Regions from separate parts of the Aminobacter sp. DSM 101952 genome, predicted to be linked through region 2. Evidence: riboswitches for the same ligand, from Rfam matches in the RefSeq annotation. Region 2 holds a riboswitch; the other holds the start of a gene.
What was found. A riboswitch is a leader RNA that binds a small molecule or an ion and turns the genes downstream of it on or off. The one in region 2 is predicted to bind thiamine pyrophosphate.

Region 1 (8,211 bases), on a different contig from region 2:
ATGTAGGCCTGGATCACCGCCATCAGCAGTTCCAGTGCGGTCAGCGCCACCGTCATCGCCAGCGGCAGGACGGCTGCGAAGACACCAAGCGTGCCCATGCCGCCGAGGCTGACGATGAAGCCGGCAAACACCTTGAGCGTGATGTGGCCGGCGAGCATGACGGCGAACAGTCGCACCGAATGGCTGATCGGCCGCGAGATGTAGGACACGATCTCGATCGGCACGATGATCGGCGAAAGCACCAGTGGCACGCCGGATGGCAGGAACAGGCGGAAGAAGCCGAGACCGTTCTTCCAGATGCCGTAGAGCGTGACGGTCGCGAACACCAGCATGGCGAACGAGAACGTCACGATGATGTGGCTGGTGACCGTGAACGCATAGGGGAACATGCCGGCCAGGTTGGCGATCAGGATGAAGACGAACAGCGAGAACACCAGCGGGAAGAAGCGCATCCCCCCCTCGCCCGCATTGTCGCGCAATGTCTTCGAAACGAACTCGTAGATCAGCTCGGTGATCGACTGCAGGCGGGTGGGCACCAGCGCGCGCGCATTGGTGGAAAGCATCAGGAACAACCCGCTGAACACCGCAACGCCCACCATGTAGGCAGCCGAATTGGTGAAGGCGATTTCCTGGCCCCCAAGCTCGAAGAGGGTGAAAATCGGCTTGATTTCAAACTGTTCTATCGGTCCCGCCACAGCGCCTCTCCGGTCTGTTCGATTGGTGATGAAAAAGCGCGCATCAAGGAGCGAGGCCCGGAAGCCCGGGGCGGCCGAGTGCGCCCACGGGCCGTCAATCGCCGGTCCGCAACGTCTTCGCTATTTTTCAGGATGAATTTCGGTCGGGGTGACAATTGATCGGCGCCATCTTTTGGATGGGGCCGTCCCCGAATGAGCAAGGCACTGGTCGTCCAGTGCGTGGGCTTGTTAGCCTAACCGGCGAGCGCAGACAAGACACAAGGTGACGCGGCGCAAAGCGCTCCACGTCAGATGTGGAGCGCGTGGCCGAGCGTGCGCAGCGCAGCCTCGAGGAAGGCTTCGCCTTGCGTCGGGTGGGCGTGGATCGTACCGGCTATGTCTTCGAGACGTGCGCCCATCTCGATTGCCAGGCCGAAGGCGGCCGAAAGCTCCGAAACGCCGGTGCCCACCGCCTGGATGCCGAGCACCAGATGGTTGTCGGCGCGGGCAACGATGCGGACGAACCCGTCCTCCCCGAGCAAGGTCATCGCCCGGCCATTGGCCGAGAACGGGAACTGCGACGACTTGATCTCGATGCCGAGGGCCTTGGCCTCATCTGGCGACAGACCCGCAGTGACGACCTCGGGATCGGTGAAGCAGACGGCGGGGATCGAGCGCTTGTCCCAGCTGCGCTTGTGGCCGGCGACGATCTCGGCGACCATCTCGCCCTGCGCCATCGCGCGGTGTGCCAGCATCGGCTCGCCGGTGACGTCGCCGATGGCATAGATACCACGCATCGAGGTGCGGCACTGCTCGTCGATGCGGATGAAGCGGCCGTCGCGGTCGAGGTCGATCTCTTCCAGGCCCCAGCCGTCGACCAGCGGCTTGCGGCCGACGGTGACGAGCACTTTGTCGGCGACAATCTTCTGCTCGCCGCCGTCGGCCGCTTCGACCAGAAGTGCGTCGCCCTTGGCGGACAAGCCCTTGGCCTTGGCGCCCGTGAGCACCTTGACACCGAGTGCTTCCAGCCGCTTGGCGACGGGCCGGGTAAGCTCCGCATCGTATTGCGGCAGGATGCGCGGCAACGCCTCGACCACGGTCACCTTGGCGCCGAGCTTGGCGAAGGCCGTTCCGAGCTCGAGCCCGATGTAGCCGCCGCCGACAACCGCCAGCGCCTGCGGCACCTGCTTGAGCGCCAGCGCTTCGGTCGAAGAAATCACCGCCCCGCCAAAGGGCAGGAACGGCAGTTCGACGGGAGCCGATCCCGTCGCGATGACGATGGTCTCGGCACGGATCACCTGCAGACCGGTTTCGGTCTCGACCTCGACGGTCTTGCCGTCGCGGAAACGCGCCCAGCCCTGCACCGACTTGACCTTGGCCTTCTTGAGCAGGCCTGCGACGCCGGTGGTCAGGCGGCCGACGATGCGGTCCTTCCAGGCGACGGTCTTGGCAAGATCGAGCGCAGGTGCGGACAGGCTGATACCGAGCGGGCTGGTGCCCCCGGCCATTTCGCTCACCTTGAGATACTCGTCGGCCGCGTGGATCATCGCCTTGGACGGGATGCAGCCGACATTGAGGCAGGTACCGCCAGGTTTGACCGCCTCGACGATGACCGTGTCGACGCCGAGCTGACCGGCGCGGATGGCGCAGATATAGCCGCCGGGACCGGCACCGATGACGAGAAGCTTGCAGGAGATTTCCTTCACAGCCTCAGCCCTCCACGAAGATCATTGCCGGCGCCTCGAGCAGCGCCTTCAGGCGCTGGACGAAGACTGCCGCATCCCAGCCGTCGATGACGCGATGGTCGAAGCTGGACGACAGGTTCATCATCTTGCGCGGCACGAACTGGGTGCCGTCCCACATCGGCCGGATCATGATCTTGTTGACCCCGACGATCGCCACTTCCGGATAGTTGATGACGGGCGTCGTGGCGACGCCACCCATCGCGCCGAGCGAGGTGATGGTGATGGTCGAGCCGGTCAGCTCTTCGCGCGTCGCGGTGCCGGCCTTGGCGGCTTCGGCCAGGCGGTTGACCTCGCCAGCGCAATCCCAGATGTCACGCGCCTCGGCGTGCCTGACGACAGGCACCATCAGCCCGCCCGGGGTCTGCGCCGCCATGCCGATATGCACGCCGGCATGGCGCTGGATGACGCCGGCATCGTCGTCATAGATCGCGTTGAGCTGGGGCTGCTCGGCCACCGCCTTGACCAGCGCCCGCATCAGGAACGGCAGCAAGGTCAGCTTCGGCCTGTCAGGCTTCTTCGAGGCATTGAGCTTGGCGCGCAGTTCCTCCAGCGCAGTGACGTCGATCTCCTCGACATAGGTGATGTGGGGGATGCGTGACTTGGCCAGCGCCATCTTCTCGGCAATCCGCCGGCGCAGCCCGATGACCTTGATCTCCTCGACCTCGGTCCTTGCCAGCAGCCCGGCCGTGGGAACCGCCGAACCCCGCGCCGCAAAGCCGTCGAGATCGTCATGGGTGATGCGGCCGGCCGGACCGGTACCGGAGACCTGGCGCAGGTCGATGCCAGCTTCCTTGGCCCGCAGCCTGACCGCGGGCGATGCCAGCGGCCGCTCGCCCTCTGGGCGCGGCAGACCGATGGTCGCGGCGGCACCCCTAGCCCCTCCCCCCAAGGGGGAGGGGGATCCGGTTGGCGCTTTTGCAGTTTCTTTGCCGGCCTTCGAAGTGTCGGATTTCGAGACGGCAATGGACGGTTGTTCCCCTCCCCCTTGTGGGGAGGGGTCAGGGGTAGGGGTACCCTGCACACCCGAAGGCTTCTCAGCCTCTGTCGCAGCCACACCACCCTCGCCGGCAACCTTGATCCTGACGATTGGCGAGCCCACCGGGACCGTGTCGCCGATCTCGGCGCCAAGCCAGAGGATTTCGCCATCGACGGGCGACGGGATCTCGACCGTCGCCTTGTCGGTCATGACGGCGGCAAGTACGGCGTCCTCGCGCACGAGGTCGCCGATCTTGACGTGCCATTCGACCAGTTCGGCCTCGGCCACGCCCTCACCGACGTCGGGAAGCTTGATGACATGTTCGCCCATGCTCAGGCCTCCATTGTTTCGATCAAAGCTTCGCCGACCCGTTTGGGTCCGGGGAAGTAGTCCCATTCCTGGGCATGCGGATAGGGCGTGTCCCAGCCGGCGACGCGGGCGACGGGTGCTTCGAGGTGGTAGAAGCAGTTTTCCTGCACCAGCGACACCAGTTCGGCGCCGAAACCCGACGTCAGCGTCGCCTCATGCACCACCACGCAGCGGCGGGTCTTCTTGACCGAGGCGACGATGGTCTCGAGATCGAGCGGCAGCAGCGTCCTGAGGTCGATCACCTCGGCGTCGATGCCGGTCTCCTCGGCTGCCGCCTGGGCGACATAGACCATGGTGCCATAGGCGAGCACGGTGACGGCGGAACCGGGCCGGCGAATCTCGGCCTTGCCGAGCGGCACCGTGTAATGGCCTTCCGGCACCTCGCCCAAATCATGCTTGGACCAGGCCGTGACGGGTCGGTCGTGATGGCCGTCGAAGGGACCGTTGTACAATCGTTTCGGCTCCAGAAAGATCACCGGATCGGGGTCCTCGATCGAAGCGATCAGCAGTCCCTTGGCGTCGAGCGGATTGGACGGAACCACCACCTTGAGGCCTGAAACATGGGTGAACAATGCCTCGGGGCTCTGGCTGTGGGTCTGGCCGCCGAAGATGCCGCCGCCTGTCGGCATGCGGATGACGATCGGGCAGGTGAATTCGCCATTGGAGCGGTAGCGCAATCGTGCCGCTTCCGAAACGATCTGGTCGTATGCTGGATAGACATAGTCGGCGAACTGGATTTCAATGCAGGGCTTGAGGCCATAGGAAGCCATGCCGACGGCAGCGCCGACGATGCCCAGTTCGCTGATCGGCGCGTCGAAACAGCGCGACCGGCCGTATTTCTGTTGAAGCCCTTGCGTGCAGCGGAAGACGCCGCCGAAATAGCCGACGTCCTCGCCGAACACGACGACGTTGTCGTCGCGGCCCATGGCAACGTCCATGGCGCTGCGGATGGCCTCGATCATTGTCATGCGCGGCATGGGCTACACTCCCGCCTTCTGGCGCTGGCGACGGAGATGCGCCGGCATCTCGGCATAGACACCCTCGAACATGTCGCGCGTTGACGGCTTGCCGCCGGCATGCAGCGTGCCATGGCTCTCGGCTTCCTTCTGCGCTGCGATGACTGTTTCGAGGATCTCGGCCTCGGTCTGCTTGTGGCGGTCGTCGGACCACAGGCCACGCCTGATGAGATGGTTCTTCAGCCGGATCACAGGGTCCCCGAGCGGCCAGGCGTCCGACTCGGTCTTGGGCCGGTAGGCAGAGGGATCGTCCGAGGTCGAGTGCGCCCCGACGCGATAGGTGACGTATTCGACCAGTGTCGGCCCGAGGTTGCTGCGGGCGCGCTCGGCCGCCCATTTCGCCACCGCGTGGACGGCGAGATAGTCGTTGCCGTCGACGCGCAGGGCCGGGATGCCGAAGCCGAGGCCGCGCGCCGCAAAGGTGCCGGAGCCGCCGCGGGCGATGCCTTGGAAGGTCGAGATCGCCCACTGGTTGTTGACGACGTTGAGCACGACGGGCGCCCTGTAGGTCGAGGCGAAGACCAGTGCGGCGTGGAAGTCGCTCTCGGCGGTGGCACCGTCGCCGACCCAGCCGACCGCGATCTTGGTATCGCCCTTGATGGCAGACGCCATCGCCCAGCCCACCGCCTGGATGTACTGCGTCGTCAGATTGCCGGAGATGGAGAAGAAACCGTGCTCCTTGGCCGAATACATGATCGGCAGCTGCCGGCCCTTCAGCGGATCCATCTCGTTGGAATAGATCTGATTCATCATGTCGACCATCGGATAGCCGCCGGCGATCAGCAGGCCGGCCTGGCGATAGGTCGGGAAATTCATGTCGCCCTTGTTGAGCGCCTTGCGGAATGCGCAGCTCACCGCCTCCTCGCCCATATGCTGCATGTAGAACGAGGTCTTGCCCTGGCGCTGGGCCATCTGCATGCGCGCGTCGAAGGTGCGCAACGTCATCATGTGGCGCAGGCCTTCGAGCTGTTCCTCGTCGGTCAGCGTGCCGGCCCACGGCCCGACCGCATCGCCCTCGCGGTTGAGCACGCGGATGATCGAATAGGCGAGATCGCGGATCGTCCTGGGGTCGACATCGACCGGCGGCCGGTCGACCGAGCCGGCCTTGGGGATCGGCACGTTGGAGAAGTCGGGCGTTCCGCCCGGTCGCACTTCGGGCTCGGGCACGTGAAACTTGAGCGGCGAGGGATTGTCCGTCACGGATGCTCCTCCTGTCTCGCCTGCGGGCCGAACGTCCTTCCCCGGAACACCGCAAGCGCCAGACAATTTATGTCAGTGATGCTGACCTATTATCCGATCGTCATCGAAACTTCAATGGGGTCCCGACATCAGGGACTTTGGCATTGTCTCGGCTTCAACGAAAGGCCGTTGACAGCACCGGCATTCCTCGCCCATGTTGCCGGCCTCACCAGGGGGGTCCCGACAAGGGGCTGAGATACTGCTGGCTCGCGCAGCGCAGTGACCCGTTGAACCTGATCCAGTTCACACTGGCGTAGGGACGGTGCGAGGCGCTGCAGGCCGGCTATCCGGCTTTGGCAATCGGGTTCACGCCCGAGGTCCCCGGGCAAAACCTCACCTCCTCCTCATCGCACGAACTGGGTCTCCATAGCACCGGAGACTCACTCATGAATGCCCACACCCCGACAGTCACGACCGGCGAACTTCCCGCTTCGAGGAAGGTTCACAAGGCAGGAAAGCTGCATCCCGAAATCCGGGTGCCGATGCGCGAAATATCGGTTCACCCGACATCCGGCGAGCCGCCCGTCTCCGTCTACGATTCGTCCGGCCCCTATACCGACACGACGGTGCAGACCGACATCGAGCGCGGCCTGCCACGGCTGCGTGAGGACTGGATCGTCGCCCGCGGCGACGTCGAGCGCTATGACGGCCGCGCGATCAAAGACGCGGACAACGGCTTCGTCTCGCCCGAACGGCTGACGCCGGCGTTTCCGGTGCGCAACGCCCCGCTGCGCGCCACCGGCGGTCGCGCCGTCACCCAGCTCGCTTATGCCCGCGCCGGCATCGTCACGCCCGAGATGGAATTTGTCGCCATCCGCGAAAACCTTGGCCGCGAGCAGCTCAAGGCAAAGCTCCAGCGCGACGGCGAAAGCTTCGGCGCAGCCGTTCCCGATTTCGTCACGCCCGAATTCGTCCGTGACGAGGTGGCGCGCGGCCGCGCCATCATCCCCTCCAACATCAACCATCCCGAGAGCGAGCCGATGATCATCGGCCGCAATTTCCTGGTCAAGATCAACGCCAACATCGGCAATTCCGCCGTCACCTCGTCGATGGCCGAGGAGGTCGAGAAGATGGTGTGGGCGACGCGATGGGGCGCCGACACGGTGATGGACCTGTCCACCGGCCGCAACATCCACAACATCCGCGACTGGATCGTCCGCAATTCGCCGGTGCCCATCGGCACGGTGCCGCTCTACCAGGCGCTCGAAAAGGTTGGCGGCATCGCCGAGGACCTGACCTGGGAGGTGTTCCGCGACACGCTCATCGAGCAGGCCGAACAGGGCGTCGACTACTTCACCATCCATGCCGGCGTGCGCCTGGCCTACATCCACCTGACCGTCGACCGCGTCACCGGCATCGTCTCGCGCGGCGGCTCGATCATGGCCAAGTGGTGCCTGCACCATCACAAGGAGAGCTTCCTCTACGAGCACTTCGAGGAAATCTGCGACATCTGCCGCACCTATGACGTCGCGTTCTCTCTCGGCGACGGCCTGCGCCCCGGCTCGATTGCGGACGCCAACGACGCCGCCCAGTTCGCCGAACTGGAGACGCTGGGAGAGCTGACCAGGATCGCCTGGGCCAAGGACTGCCAGGTCATGATCGAAGGCCCCGGCCACGTGCCGATGCACAAGATCAAGGAGAACATGGACAAGCAGCTGGAGGTCTGCGGCGAAGCGCCTTTCTACACGCTCGGGCCGCTCACCACCGACATTGCGCCCGGCTACGACCACATCACCTCGGGCATCGGCGCGGCGATGATCGGCTGGTTCGGCACGGCTATGCTCTGCTACGTCACGCCCAAGGAACATCTCGGCCTGCCCGACCGCGACGACGTCAAGGTCGGCGTCATCACCTACAAGATCGCAGCACACGCCGCCGACCTCGCCAAGGGCCACCCGGCGGCCAAGGTCAGGGACGATGCACTGTCGCGGGCGCGATTCGAGTTCCGCTGGGAGGACCAGTTCAACCTATCGCTCGACCCCGAAACGGCGCGCGCCTACCACGACCAGACCTTGCCCAAGGAGGCGCACAAGGTGGCGCATTTCTGCTCCATGTGCGGCCCGAAATTCTGCTCGATGCGGATCTCCCACGACATCCGCGCCGAGGCGCAGAAGGAAGGGCTGGCAGCGATGGCGGCAAAGTACCGCGACGGCGGCGACCTCTACATGCCGGTCGACAACGCCGCGCCGGCG
Region 2 (8,211 bases):
ACCCTACCTGGAGCGCGGCGAAGAGCTGGAACTGGCGATCCGCTGGAAAGAGCAGCACGACCAGGATGCGTTGAACCGCATCACCACCGCCCACATGCGTCTCGTCATCGCCATGGCGGTCAAGTTCAGGCGCTACGGGCTGCCGATGGGCGATCTCATCCAGGAGGGCCATGTCGGGCTGCTCGAGGCTGCCGCGCGCTTCGATCCGCTGCGTGAGGTGCGCTTTTCGACCTATGCCAGCTGGTGGATTCGCGCATCGATGCAGGACTACATCCTGCGCAACTGGTCAATCGTCAGGGGCGGTACGAGCTCGGCCCAAAAATCGCTGTTCTTCAACCTGCGCCGCATGCGCGCCCGTCTTGCCCAGGGCGGCGGCCCGCTCGGCAACAGCTCGGCTTACCAGGAAATTTCCCTCGCGCTCGGCGTGTCGGAGGCGGACGTGGCGATGATGGACATGCGCCTTTCGGTGCCCGACACGTCGCTCAACGCGCCGCTGAGCGACGATGGCGATGGCGGCGAGCGCATGGATCTTTTGGTCTCCGACGATCCGTTGCCGGATGAACTCGTCGGCGATGCGATTGACATCGAACGGCGCTCTGGCTGGCTGCACGATGCGCTCGGGGTGCTCAACGCGCGCGAACTTCAGATCATCGAGGAGCGCCGGCTGAGCGAGGAGGGCGCCACGCTGGAAGAGCTGGGCACGTCGCTCGGCATCTCCAAGGAGCGGGTCCGGCAGATCGAAACCCGCGCCATGGAAAAGCTGAAGTCGGCCCTGGTGCGGCAAAACTCGGCGTTTCTGGCCGCCTAGAGCTTTTCCCTCTTTGGAATTACTCCGGGCGACTACCGGTCGGTGACGATCTTGACCTTGTCGCCGGCCGAAACGGTGGCACCGGGGGCAAGGGCGTTCAGCACCCTGAACAGATCGAGCTTGCGGTCGACGCCAACCATGCTGGCGGCGAGCGAACCCATGTTCTGGCCTGCTTGCACGGTGACGACGCGGATGCGCAGCGGTTTGAGCGAAGCCTTTTCCGCCGCGGTCATGACGTGGAAGCTGGAGCTCACCGAGCGGGCGACCGTATCGAGGTTGGAGCTGGCTGTCGGTGCGGCCGTCAGCAGGCGGTAGACCTGTGCGCCGGCGCGGATCACCATGATGTCGAATTGCCAGCCTTCGGCGCTTGCGCGGGCAAACGCTGCCTCGTTGCCGTTGATCGTCTCCGAGCGGACGCTTGCCGGATCTAGCCCGGCAACCCAGCCGCTCTTGACGTAGTCGGGCAGCGACAGCTTGCCGTCGATGGTTACGCCGTCGAAGCGGATGGCCATGTTGCCCGGACCCGTCGCGGTCACTGCGGCGGCTGTGTTGTCGATGATGAAGCCCTGCGGCACCGAGAACGAGATGCCGAGCTTGGGATGTAGGAAGGTGGTGCCGCGGACGTAGCCTTCGTCGGGTGTGTCGCCGAACAGAAGCCCGTCGATGCCGGCGAGGAAGGAATCGCGGTCGCGCTTGCCGATGCCGGGCGCGCCGAACTGGCGGGCGTGGCGCTGGGCAAGGTCGATGCGCTGCGGCGCGTTGGGATGGCTGGCGAGGAAGTCGAGGCTGGCGTCGGTGGCGCCGCTGACCGCGCGTAGGTCGCTATAGGCGGCCATCGACTGCAGGAAGCGGCCCGCGGCGAAGGGATCATAGCCCGACTGGCCGCTCATCTTGATGCCGATTCCGTCGGCCTCGAGCTCCTGGTTGCGCGAGAACTGGGCAAGGCGCAGCTTGCCGCGGATCAAGGCCGCCTTGGCTGTCGGGCTTTCGCCGAGCACGTCGGTGACGACCTTGGTCGCCAGCACTTCCTCGGCTTCCTTCTGCTGGCGCTGGACGCCGTGGTTGGCGGTGACGTGGCCCATCTCGTGCGAGATGACGGCGGCCAGTTCGGCCGAATCGTTGGCCAACGCCAGAAGTCCGCGCGTCACGTAGAGATAGCCGCCCGGCAGCGCAAAGGCATTGACGTTGGGCGAATTGAGGATGGTGATGCGATAGGTCTGGTTCGGGTTGGCCGACACCGTGGTCAGGCTGCCGACGACCTTGGCCACCATGCGCTCCAGCTTGGGGTCGGAGTATTCGCCGCCATAGGTGGCGAGGATGCGCGGGTGTTGGGCCTTGGCGATCTCGGCGAGCTTGTCGTTGCGCGAGACGTTGTCGACCGTCACCGGATTGTTGGACGGCTGGAAACCGGATTCGCGGACATCCGAAGAGTTGAGCACCTGGCAACCGGCGACAAACGCCGACAGCGCCACGGCGACGGCAAGTCGCGCGCAGCGTGGCGTTATCGTCCCGGTCAGTCCGTCGCGGCAGATGGGCAGAGCTCGCGTCCTTTCAAATTCAACAAATGCGGGCGAAGCAGATGCCGGCCCGCATCGTGTGGACGTAGCCACACTCGCCTTGCCGACACAATAAGGCCGCCGCCGCGAATATGGCGATTTGGCTGTAAATTATGTCCGCTTCCGGGCAACGCGGCGTGAACGTGTCACTGCCGTTCATTGCCGATATAGTGTCTGAAGGCGTCAGGTCCAGAACTCTTAAAGAAATCCGCAGTCTTTCCTGCCGCCGCGACCCTTCCACCTTCGACGAAAACCATGTTTTCAGCGAGTTTTCGCGCATCTTCGGGTTGGTGTGTCACGAAAAGCACGGTCATGCCGCGTTCTGCTTGGACGCTGGTCAAAAGCTCCAGCATGTCGTCGCGCAAGGCTGGTCCAAGCGAGGCAAAGGGTTCATCCAGCAGGAGAATCGGGCGGTCGCGCACAAGAACCCGTGCCAGGGCGACGCGCTGGCGTTCGCCACCCGACAGTTCGCGGGGCAGGCGATGCTCCATGCCCGCCAACCCGACGCGCGCCAGGGCCGTTGCCACATCCTGCTTGTCCGTCGCGCTGAGGCGCAAGGCAGGCGAGCGCCCGAGCCCGACATTGCTGGCGATGTCGAGGTGGGCGAAGAGGTTGTTCTCCTGGAACACCATCGACACAGGCCTGTCGGCTGGTGGCGCCGACGTCACATCCATGTCGCCGATCAGCACCCGGCCCTCGCGTGGTGTCTCGAAGCCGGCGACGAGGTTGAGCAATGTCGACTTGCCGGCGCCGCTCGGCCCCATGATGGCAGTGATCTCGCCGGGCGCGAACGTCACGTCGAAGCGCACCATGGTGTCGGCATAGCTGAACACCAGCTGGTCGAGGTGCACGGCCGCACTGGTCATCTGGGTGTCTCCTTGCCGAGGCGGTCGGCCAGCATCATCAAGGCCAGGCACAACAGCCCGAGCATCAGTGCCAGGCCGGCCGCGTCGTCGGTGCGATAGCTGCCCATGCGGGCGAGCAGAAGATAGGGCAGCGTCTGCACGGCGTCGCTGCCGAAAAGGGCGATGACTCCGAGGTCGCCGAGCGACAGCGCCATGGCAAAGGCGAACGCGGTGGCCAGCGGACGCCGGAGCACCGGCCAGTCGATCAGCCGCAGCCGGTTCCAGCCGGATATGCCAAGCTGGGCGCAAAGCCGCTCGTGGCGCTCGCTCGCCGCATCATGGGCGGGGCGAATGGCGCGGACGGCAAACGGCATCGCCATCACGGCATTGACCGTCACCACCATGAAGGGGGCCAGCGCGAAGACGTCGACCGACTGCCGCACCAACACGAACCAGCCAGCGCCGATGACGATCGGCGGCACGACCAGCACGAAGCTGGCGCCGGTGTCGGTAAAGCGTTCGAGGATCGACTTCTTCCGGCTGTTGCGGCCTGTCGCGAGCGCCCGGCGTGCCGTCACCAGCGCCAGGGCCAGCATCGCCGCAAGCGTCGCCGACAGTGTCGCCAGGACGATGCTGGTCAGCGTCGCGCGCTGGACGGAAGCCTCTCCGGCCAGCCGGCCGAGATCAGCCTCGAGCCCGGCGGCAACGGTCGCCAGCATCGGCCCGCCGACGAAGGCGAGAGCCAGGAGGATAGCCGCTGCATTGAAGGTCGCCTCGCCGGCGTTCGCCTGAATGAAGCTGCGCCGTGCCACCGGCAGGTTGGCGTCGCCGGTGGTGTTGACGCCGAGCCGCATCAGGGCCAGGACGACGACGGCGGTCAGCGCGATCTGCAACACGGTGAGCGCAACCGCCCGGGCAGGGTCGAAATCGAAGCGCAGCGCCTGGTAGATCGCCACTTCCAGCGTGGTTGCAGCCGGTCCGCCGCCGAGCGTCAAGACGATGGTGAAGGAGGTGATGCACAGCATGAACACCAGCCCGGCGATACCGGGCAGGGCTGCGCGCAGCGCAGGCCATTCGATCAGGCGGAAGCTTGACTGCGCGCCCATGCCGAGCTGGCTCGCCAGCCGCCACTGGTCGGCCGGCACCGTCTGCAGGGCCTCGAGCATCAGGCGTGTCGCCAGCGGCAGGTTGAAGAAGACGTGGGCGACCAGAATGCCCGACAGGCCATAGATGCCGGGCCATGTGCCGCCGGTCAGCGCCGTCAGCGGTTCGGCGAAATAGCCGGCGCGGCCGTAGAGCGACAGGATGCCGAGGGCAGCGACGATCGCCGGCAACGCCAGCGGCACGGCAAACAGGCGCAGGATCAGACCGCGGCCGGGAAACTCAGGATGCCGGGACAGGGCACGCGCGACGAGGATCGCAGGCGCAACCGACAGCAAGGTCGACAACATCGCCTGCCACAGCGTGAAGCGCGCGACCCGCAGAAGGTAGGGATCGATGGCGGCAAGGGCGCCTTCAGGATTGCGCCAGGCCTCGATGCCGAGCCCGACGAAGGCGCCGCCGACCAGGATGCCGATCGCCGCCAGCGCGATGACGCCGGCGGCAATGCGGGGGTCGCGAGCTAGTGGCATGATGTGCCGAACGCTGCAGGACGTAGACCGTGAGGTCGATCGGGGTAGCAATCTTTCGCACCCCCCTCTGGCCTGCCGGCCATCTCCCCCGCAAGGGGGGAGATCGGCAGCTTGGACGCCCATCCACCACCGACAACTTCTTGGATTGGCGATGGCCGTGCCACAGCCAATCTCCCCCCTTGCGGGGGAGATTGCCGGCAGGCCGGAGGGGGGTATTCAAGCAGATCCATCACAAGTCGACAGTGCCTACTTGCTCATCACGCCGAGCCATTCGTCGACCCAGGCCTTGCGGTTGGCGGCGACTTCGTCGGCGCTGAAGAGCAGCGTCTTGGCCGGCTTCACGAGCTTGTCGAAGGCCGGGCTGAGCGGCTTGTCGGTCTTGCCGGCAGGCAACATCCAGTTGGTTTCGGGGATGACATCCTGGAAGCCGGGGCCGGTCATGAAGGCCATGAACTTCTCCGACAGCGGGTTCTTGGCACCCGTGGTGGTGATGCCGGCGACCTCGATCTGCAAATAGTGGCCTTCCTCGAAGGTCGCGGCCTGGTAGCGCTCGGTGCTTTCCGCCACCATGTGGTAGGCCGGCGACGTCGTGTAGGACAGCACCATGGGCGCCTCGCCCTTGGTGAACAGGCCATAGGCCTCGCTCCATCCCGGCGTCACGGTCAGCACGCGGCCCTTGAGTTTGGCCCAGGCTTCCGGCGCCTTGTCGCCATAGACCGACTTGATCCACAACAGCAGGCCGAGGCCCGGTGTCGAAGTGCGCGGATCCTGGATGGCGATCTTCTGCTCGGGGTCGCCCTCGATCAGTTCCTTCAGGCTTTTCGGCGGGGTCTTCAGCTTGTCGGTGTCATAGACGACGGCGAAATAGCTGTAATCGTAAGGCACGAAGGTGTCGTCGGACCAATCGCCGGGAACCTTGACGTTCTCTCCCGCGGCGCCGTGCGGCGCGAACAGGCCGGTTGCCTTGGCCTCGGCGGTCAAATTGGTGTCGAGGCCGAGCACGATGTCGGCCTTGGTGGCCGCACCTTCGAGCTTGACGCGGTTGAGCAGGGCCACGCCGTCGGCGACCGAGACGAAATCGACGGTACAGGCGCATTCGGCCTCGAAGGCCTTCTTGACCTGGGGGCCGGGGCCCCACTCGGCGGTAAAGCTCTCATAAGTGTAGACGGTGAGCTTGCCCTCGGCGGTCGCCGGAAAGGCGATGGCGGCGAACGCCAGGGCGGAAGTCAGGGACAGAACGGGCGAGCGCATCGGCGCCTCCTTCATTGGTGTTGAAAGGGAATTTGAAGCGCCGGGCGTCCGAAGCATCTAATCCCTCCGCCGGTACAAACCGGATCAGGTTCAGCGGGTTGGCCGGATCTCTCCATGCCTCTCAGCCGGCCCGCTTGCGCGCGACAGGCACCCCGTTAGAGCGGTTCCACAAATAGGGCCGTGCGACAGGCCGTGCAAGCGGTAGTTTGCCGGCCACACGCGGTCTCGCGGCCTTCCGTTTCGGCTGCCGGGCTGGTAATGCGCTTGCCATGACCCGGTTCACCCTCCTTCTCGGCGGCGAGCTTTTCCGCACGCCGCGCCTCGACCGTCAGGTCGCGGGCAGCCGCGTCATCGCGGCCGACTCCGGCATGCGTCATGCCGCAACGCTCGGCCTGCTGCCGGAACTCTGGCTTGGTGATTTCGACTCGGCACCCGCCGAGATCGAACCGACCTTCGCTTCCGTGCCGCGCGAGAAGTTTCCCGCCGACAAGGACAAGACCGACGGTGAATTGGCGATCGCGTCCGCGCTAGCCAGCGGGGCGACCTCGATGGTGCTGGTCGGTGCCTTTGGCGGGGCGCGGGCCGATCACGCCTTTCTTCATCTTGCGCTGGCGCTGCGCCTTGCCGAAGCCGGCACCGAAGTGCTGCTGACCAGCGGCCGCCAGGAGGCGCATCCGCTTTTGCCCGGTACGTCCAGCTTCGACTATGACGACGGCACGCTGTTTTCGGTGCTCGCCTTTTCCGAGCTTTCCGGACTCACCGAAGAGGGTGCCAAATGGCCGCTCGATAGCGTCGAGGTGCCCTTCGGCTCGTCGCTGACGCTTTCCAACGAGGTGCGCGGCAGTTTGCGTGTCTCGCTCGGCAGTGGCCGTGCGCTGCTCCTTGCCCATCCCTTTCCTGCCTCGGATTTCTGAACATGGCCCCTCCGCTTCTCAATCTCGACGGCATCCGCCTGACCTTTGGCGGCGTGCCGCTGCTCGACGGCGCGGCACTGTCGGCCTCGACGGGCGACAAGATCGCACTTGTCGGCCGCAACGGATCGGGCAAGTCGACGCTGCTGAAGATCGCCGCCGGCATGGTCGAACCGACTGACGGAGAGGTGTTCCGCCAGCCCTCGGCGACGATCCGCTACCTGCCGCAGGCGCCCGACATGGACGGTTTCGCCAGCGTGCGCGCCTATGTCGAGGCCGGTCTCGGGCCTGCCGACGATGCGCACCGCGCCACCTACCTGCTCGACCATCTCGGCCTCAGCGGCGAGGAGCGTCCCGGCGACCTGTCCGGCGGCGAGGCGCGCCGTGCGGCACTCGCCCGCGTCATGGCGCCCGAGCCCGACATCATGCTGCTCGACGAGCCGACCAACCATCTCGACCTCTCCGTCATCGAGTGGCTGGAAGAAGAGCTCATCCGCACCTCCTCGGCGCTGATCCTGATCTCGCACGACCGCCGCTTCCTCGAACGGGTCAGCCGCAACACGGTCTGGCTCGACCGCGGCCAGACGCGGCGGCTCGACCGCGGTTTCGCCCATTTTGAGGAATGGCGCGACCAGATTCTCGAGGAAGAGGAGCGCGACCAGCACAAGCTCGGCCGCCAGATCGTGCGCGAGGAACATTGGCTGCGCTATGGTGTGACGGCGCGGCGCAAGCGCAACATGCGCCGTCTCGGCGAACTGCAGACGATGCGCCAGAAGTTCCGCAGTCACCGCGGCGCCGAGGGCGTGGCGACGATGGTGGCCAGCGATGCGGCCGAATCCGGCAAGCTCGTCATCGAAGCCAAGAACATCGACAAAAGCTTCGGCGACCTGACGGTGGTGAAGGGCTTTTCGACCCGCATCCAGCGTGGCGACCGGATTGGCCTCGTCGGTCCCAACGGCGCCGGCAAGACGACGCTGCTCAAGATGCTGACCGGTGAGATGGAGTCCGATGCCGGCAGCATCCGGCTCGGCGTCAACCTGGAGATCGCCACGCTCGACCAGAAGCGCGAGGCGGTCGACCCGAACGAAACCCTGACCAGCTACCTCACCGATGGCCGCGGCGAAAACCTCGTCATCAATGGCGAGCAGCGCCACGTCGTGTCCTACATGAAGGACTTCCTGTTCAAGCCCGAGCAGGCGCGCACGCCGG

Region 1: linked by a shared signal. The riboswitch ahead of thiC (phosphomethylpyrimidine synthase ThiC) and the one ahead of thiB (thiamine ABC transporter substrate binding subunit) in region 2 are both predicted to bind thiamine pyrophosphate.

What each region holds. Positions count from the first base shown of each region.
Region 1 is NZ_LMCL01000008.1:99,409-107,619, forward strand. It holds gene ASC75_RS08995 (F0F1 ATP synthase subunit A) at 1-695, opposite strand, end outside; gene lpdA (dihydrolipoyl dehydrogenase) at 983-2,380, opposite strand; gene ASC75_RS09005 (dihydrolipoamide acetyltransferase family protein) at 2,385-3,725, opposite strand; gene ASC75_RS09010 (alpha-ketoacid dehydrogenase subunit beta) at 3,728-4,741, opposite strand; gene ASC75_RS09015 (3-methyl-2-oxobutanoate dehydrogenase (2-methylpropanoyl-transferring) subunit alpha) at 4,745-5,980, opposite strand; TPP riboswitch at 6,181-6,297, shown strand; gene thiC (phosphomethylpyrimidine synthase ThiC) at 6,406-8,211, shown strand, end outside.
Region 2 is NZ_LMCL01000012.1:225,121-233,331, reverse strand. It holds gene ASC75_RS11265 (RNA polymerase factor sigma-32) at 1-808, shown strand, start outside; gene ASC75_RS11260 (M48 family metalloprotease) at 841-2,247, opposite strand; gene thiQ (thiamine ABC transporter ATP-binding protein) at 2,511-3,230, opposite strand; gene thiP (thiamine/thiamine pyrophosphate ABC transporter permease) at 3,227-4,840, opposite strand; gene thiB (thiamine ABC transporter substrate binding subunit) at 5,087-6,091, opposite strand; TPP riboswitch at 6,136-6,256, opposite strand; gene ASC75_RS11240 (thiamine diphosphokinase) at 6,361-7,005, shown strand; gene ASC75_RS11235 (ABC-F family ATP-binding cassette domain-containing protein) at 7,008-8,211, shown strand, end outside.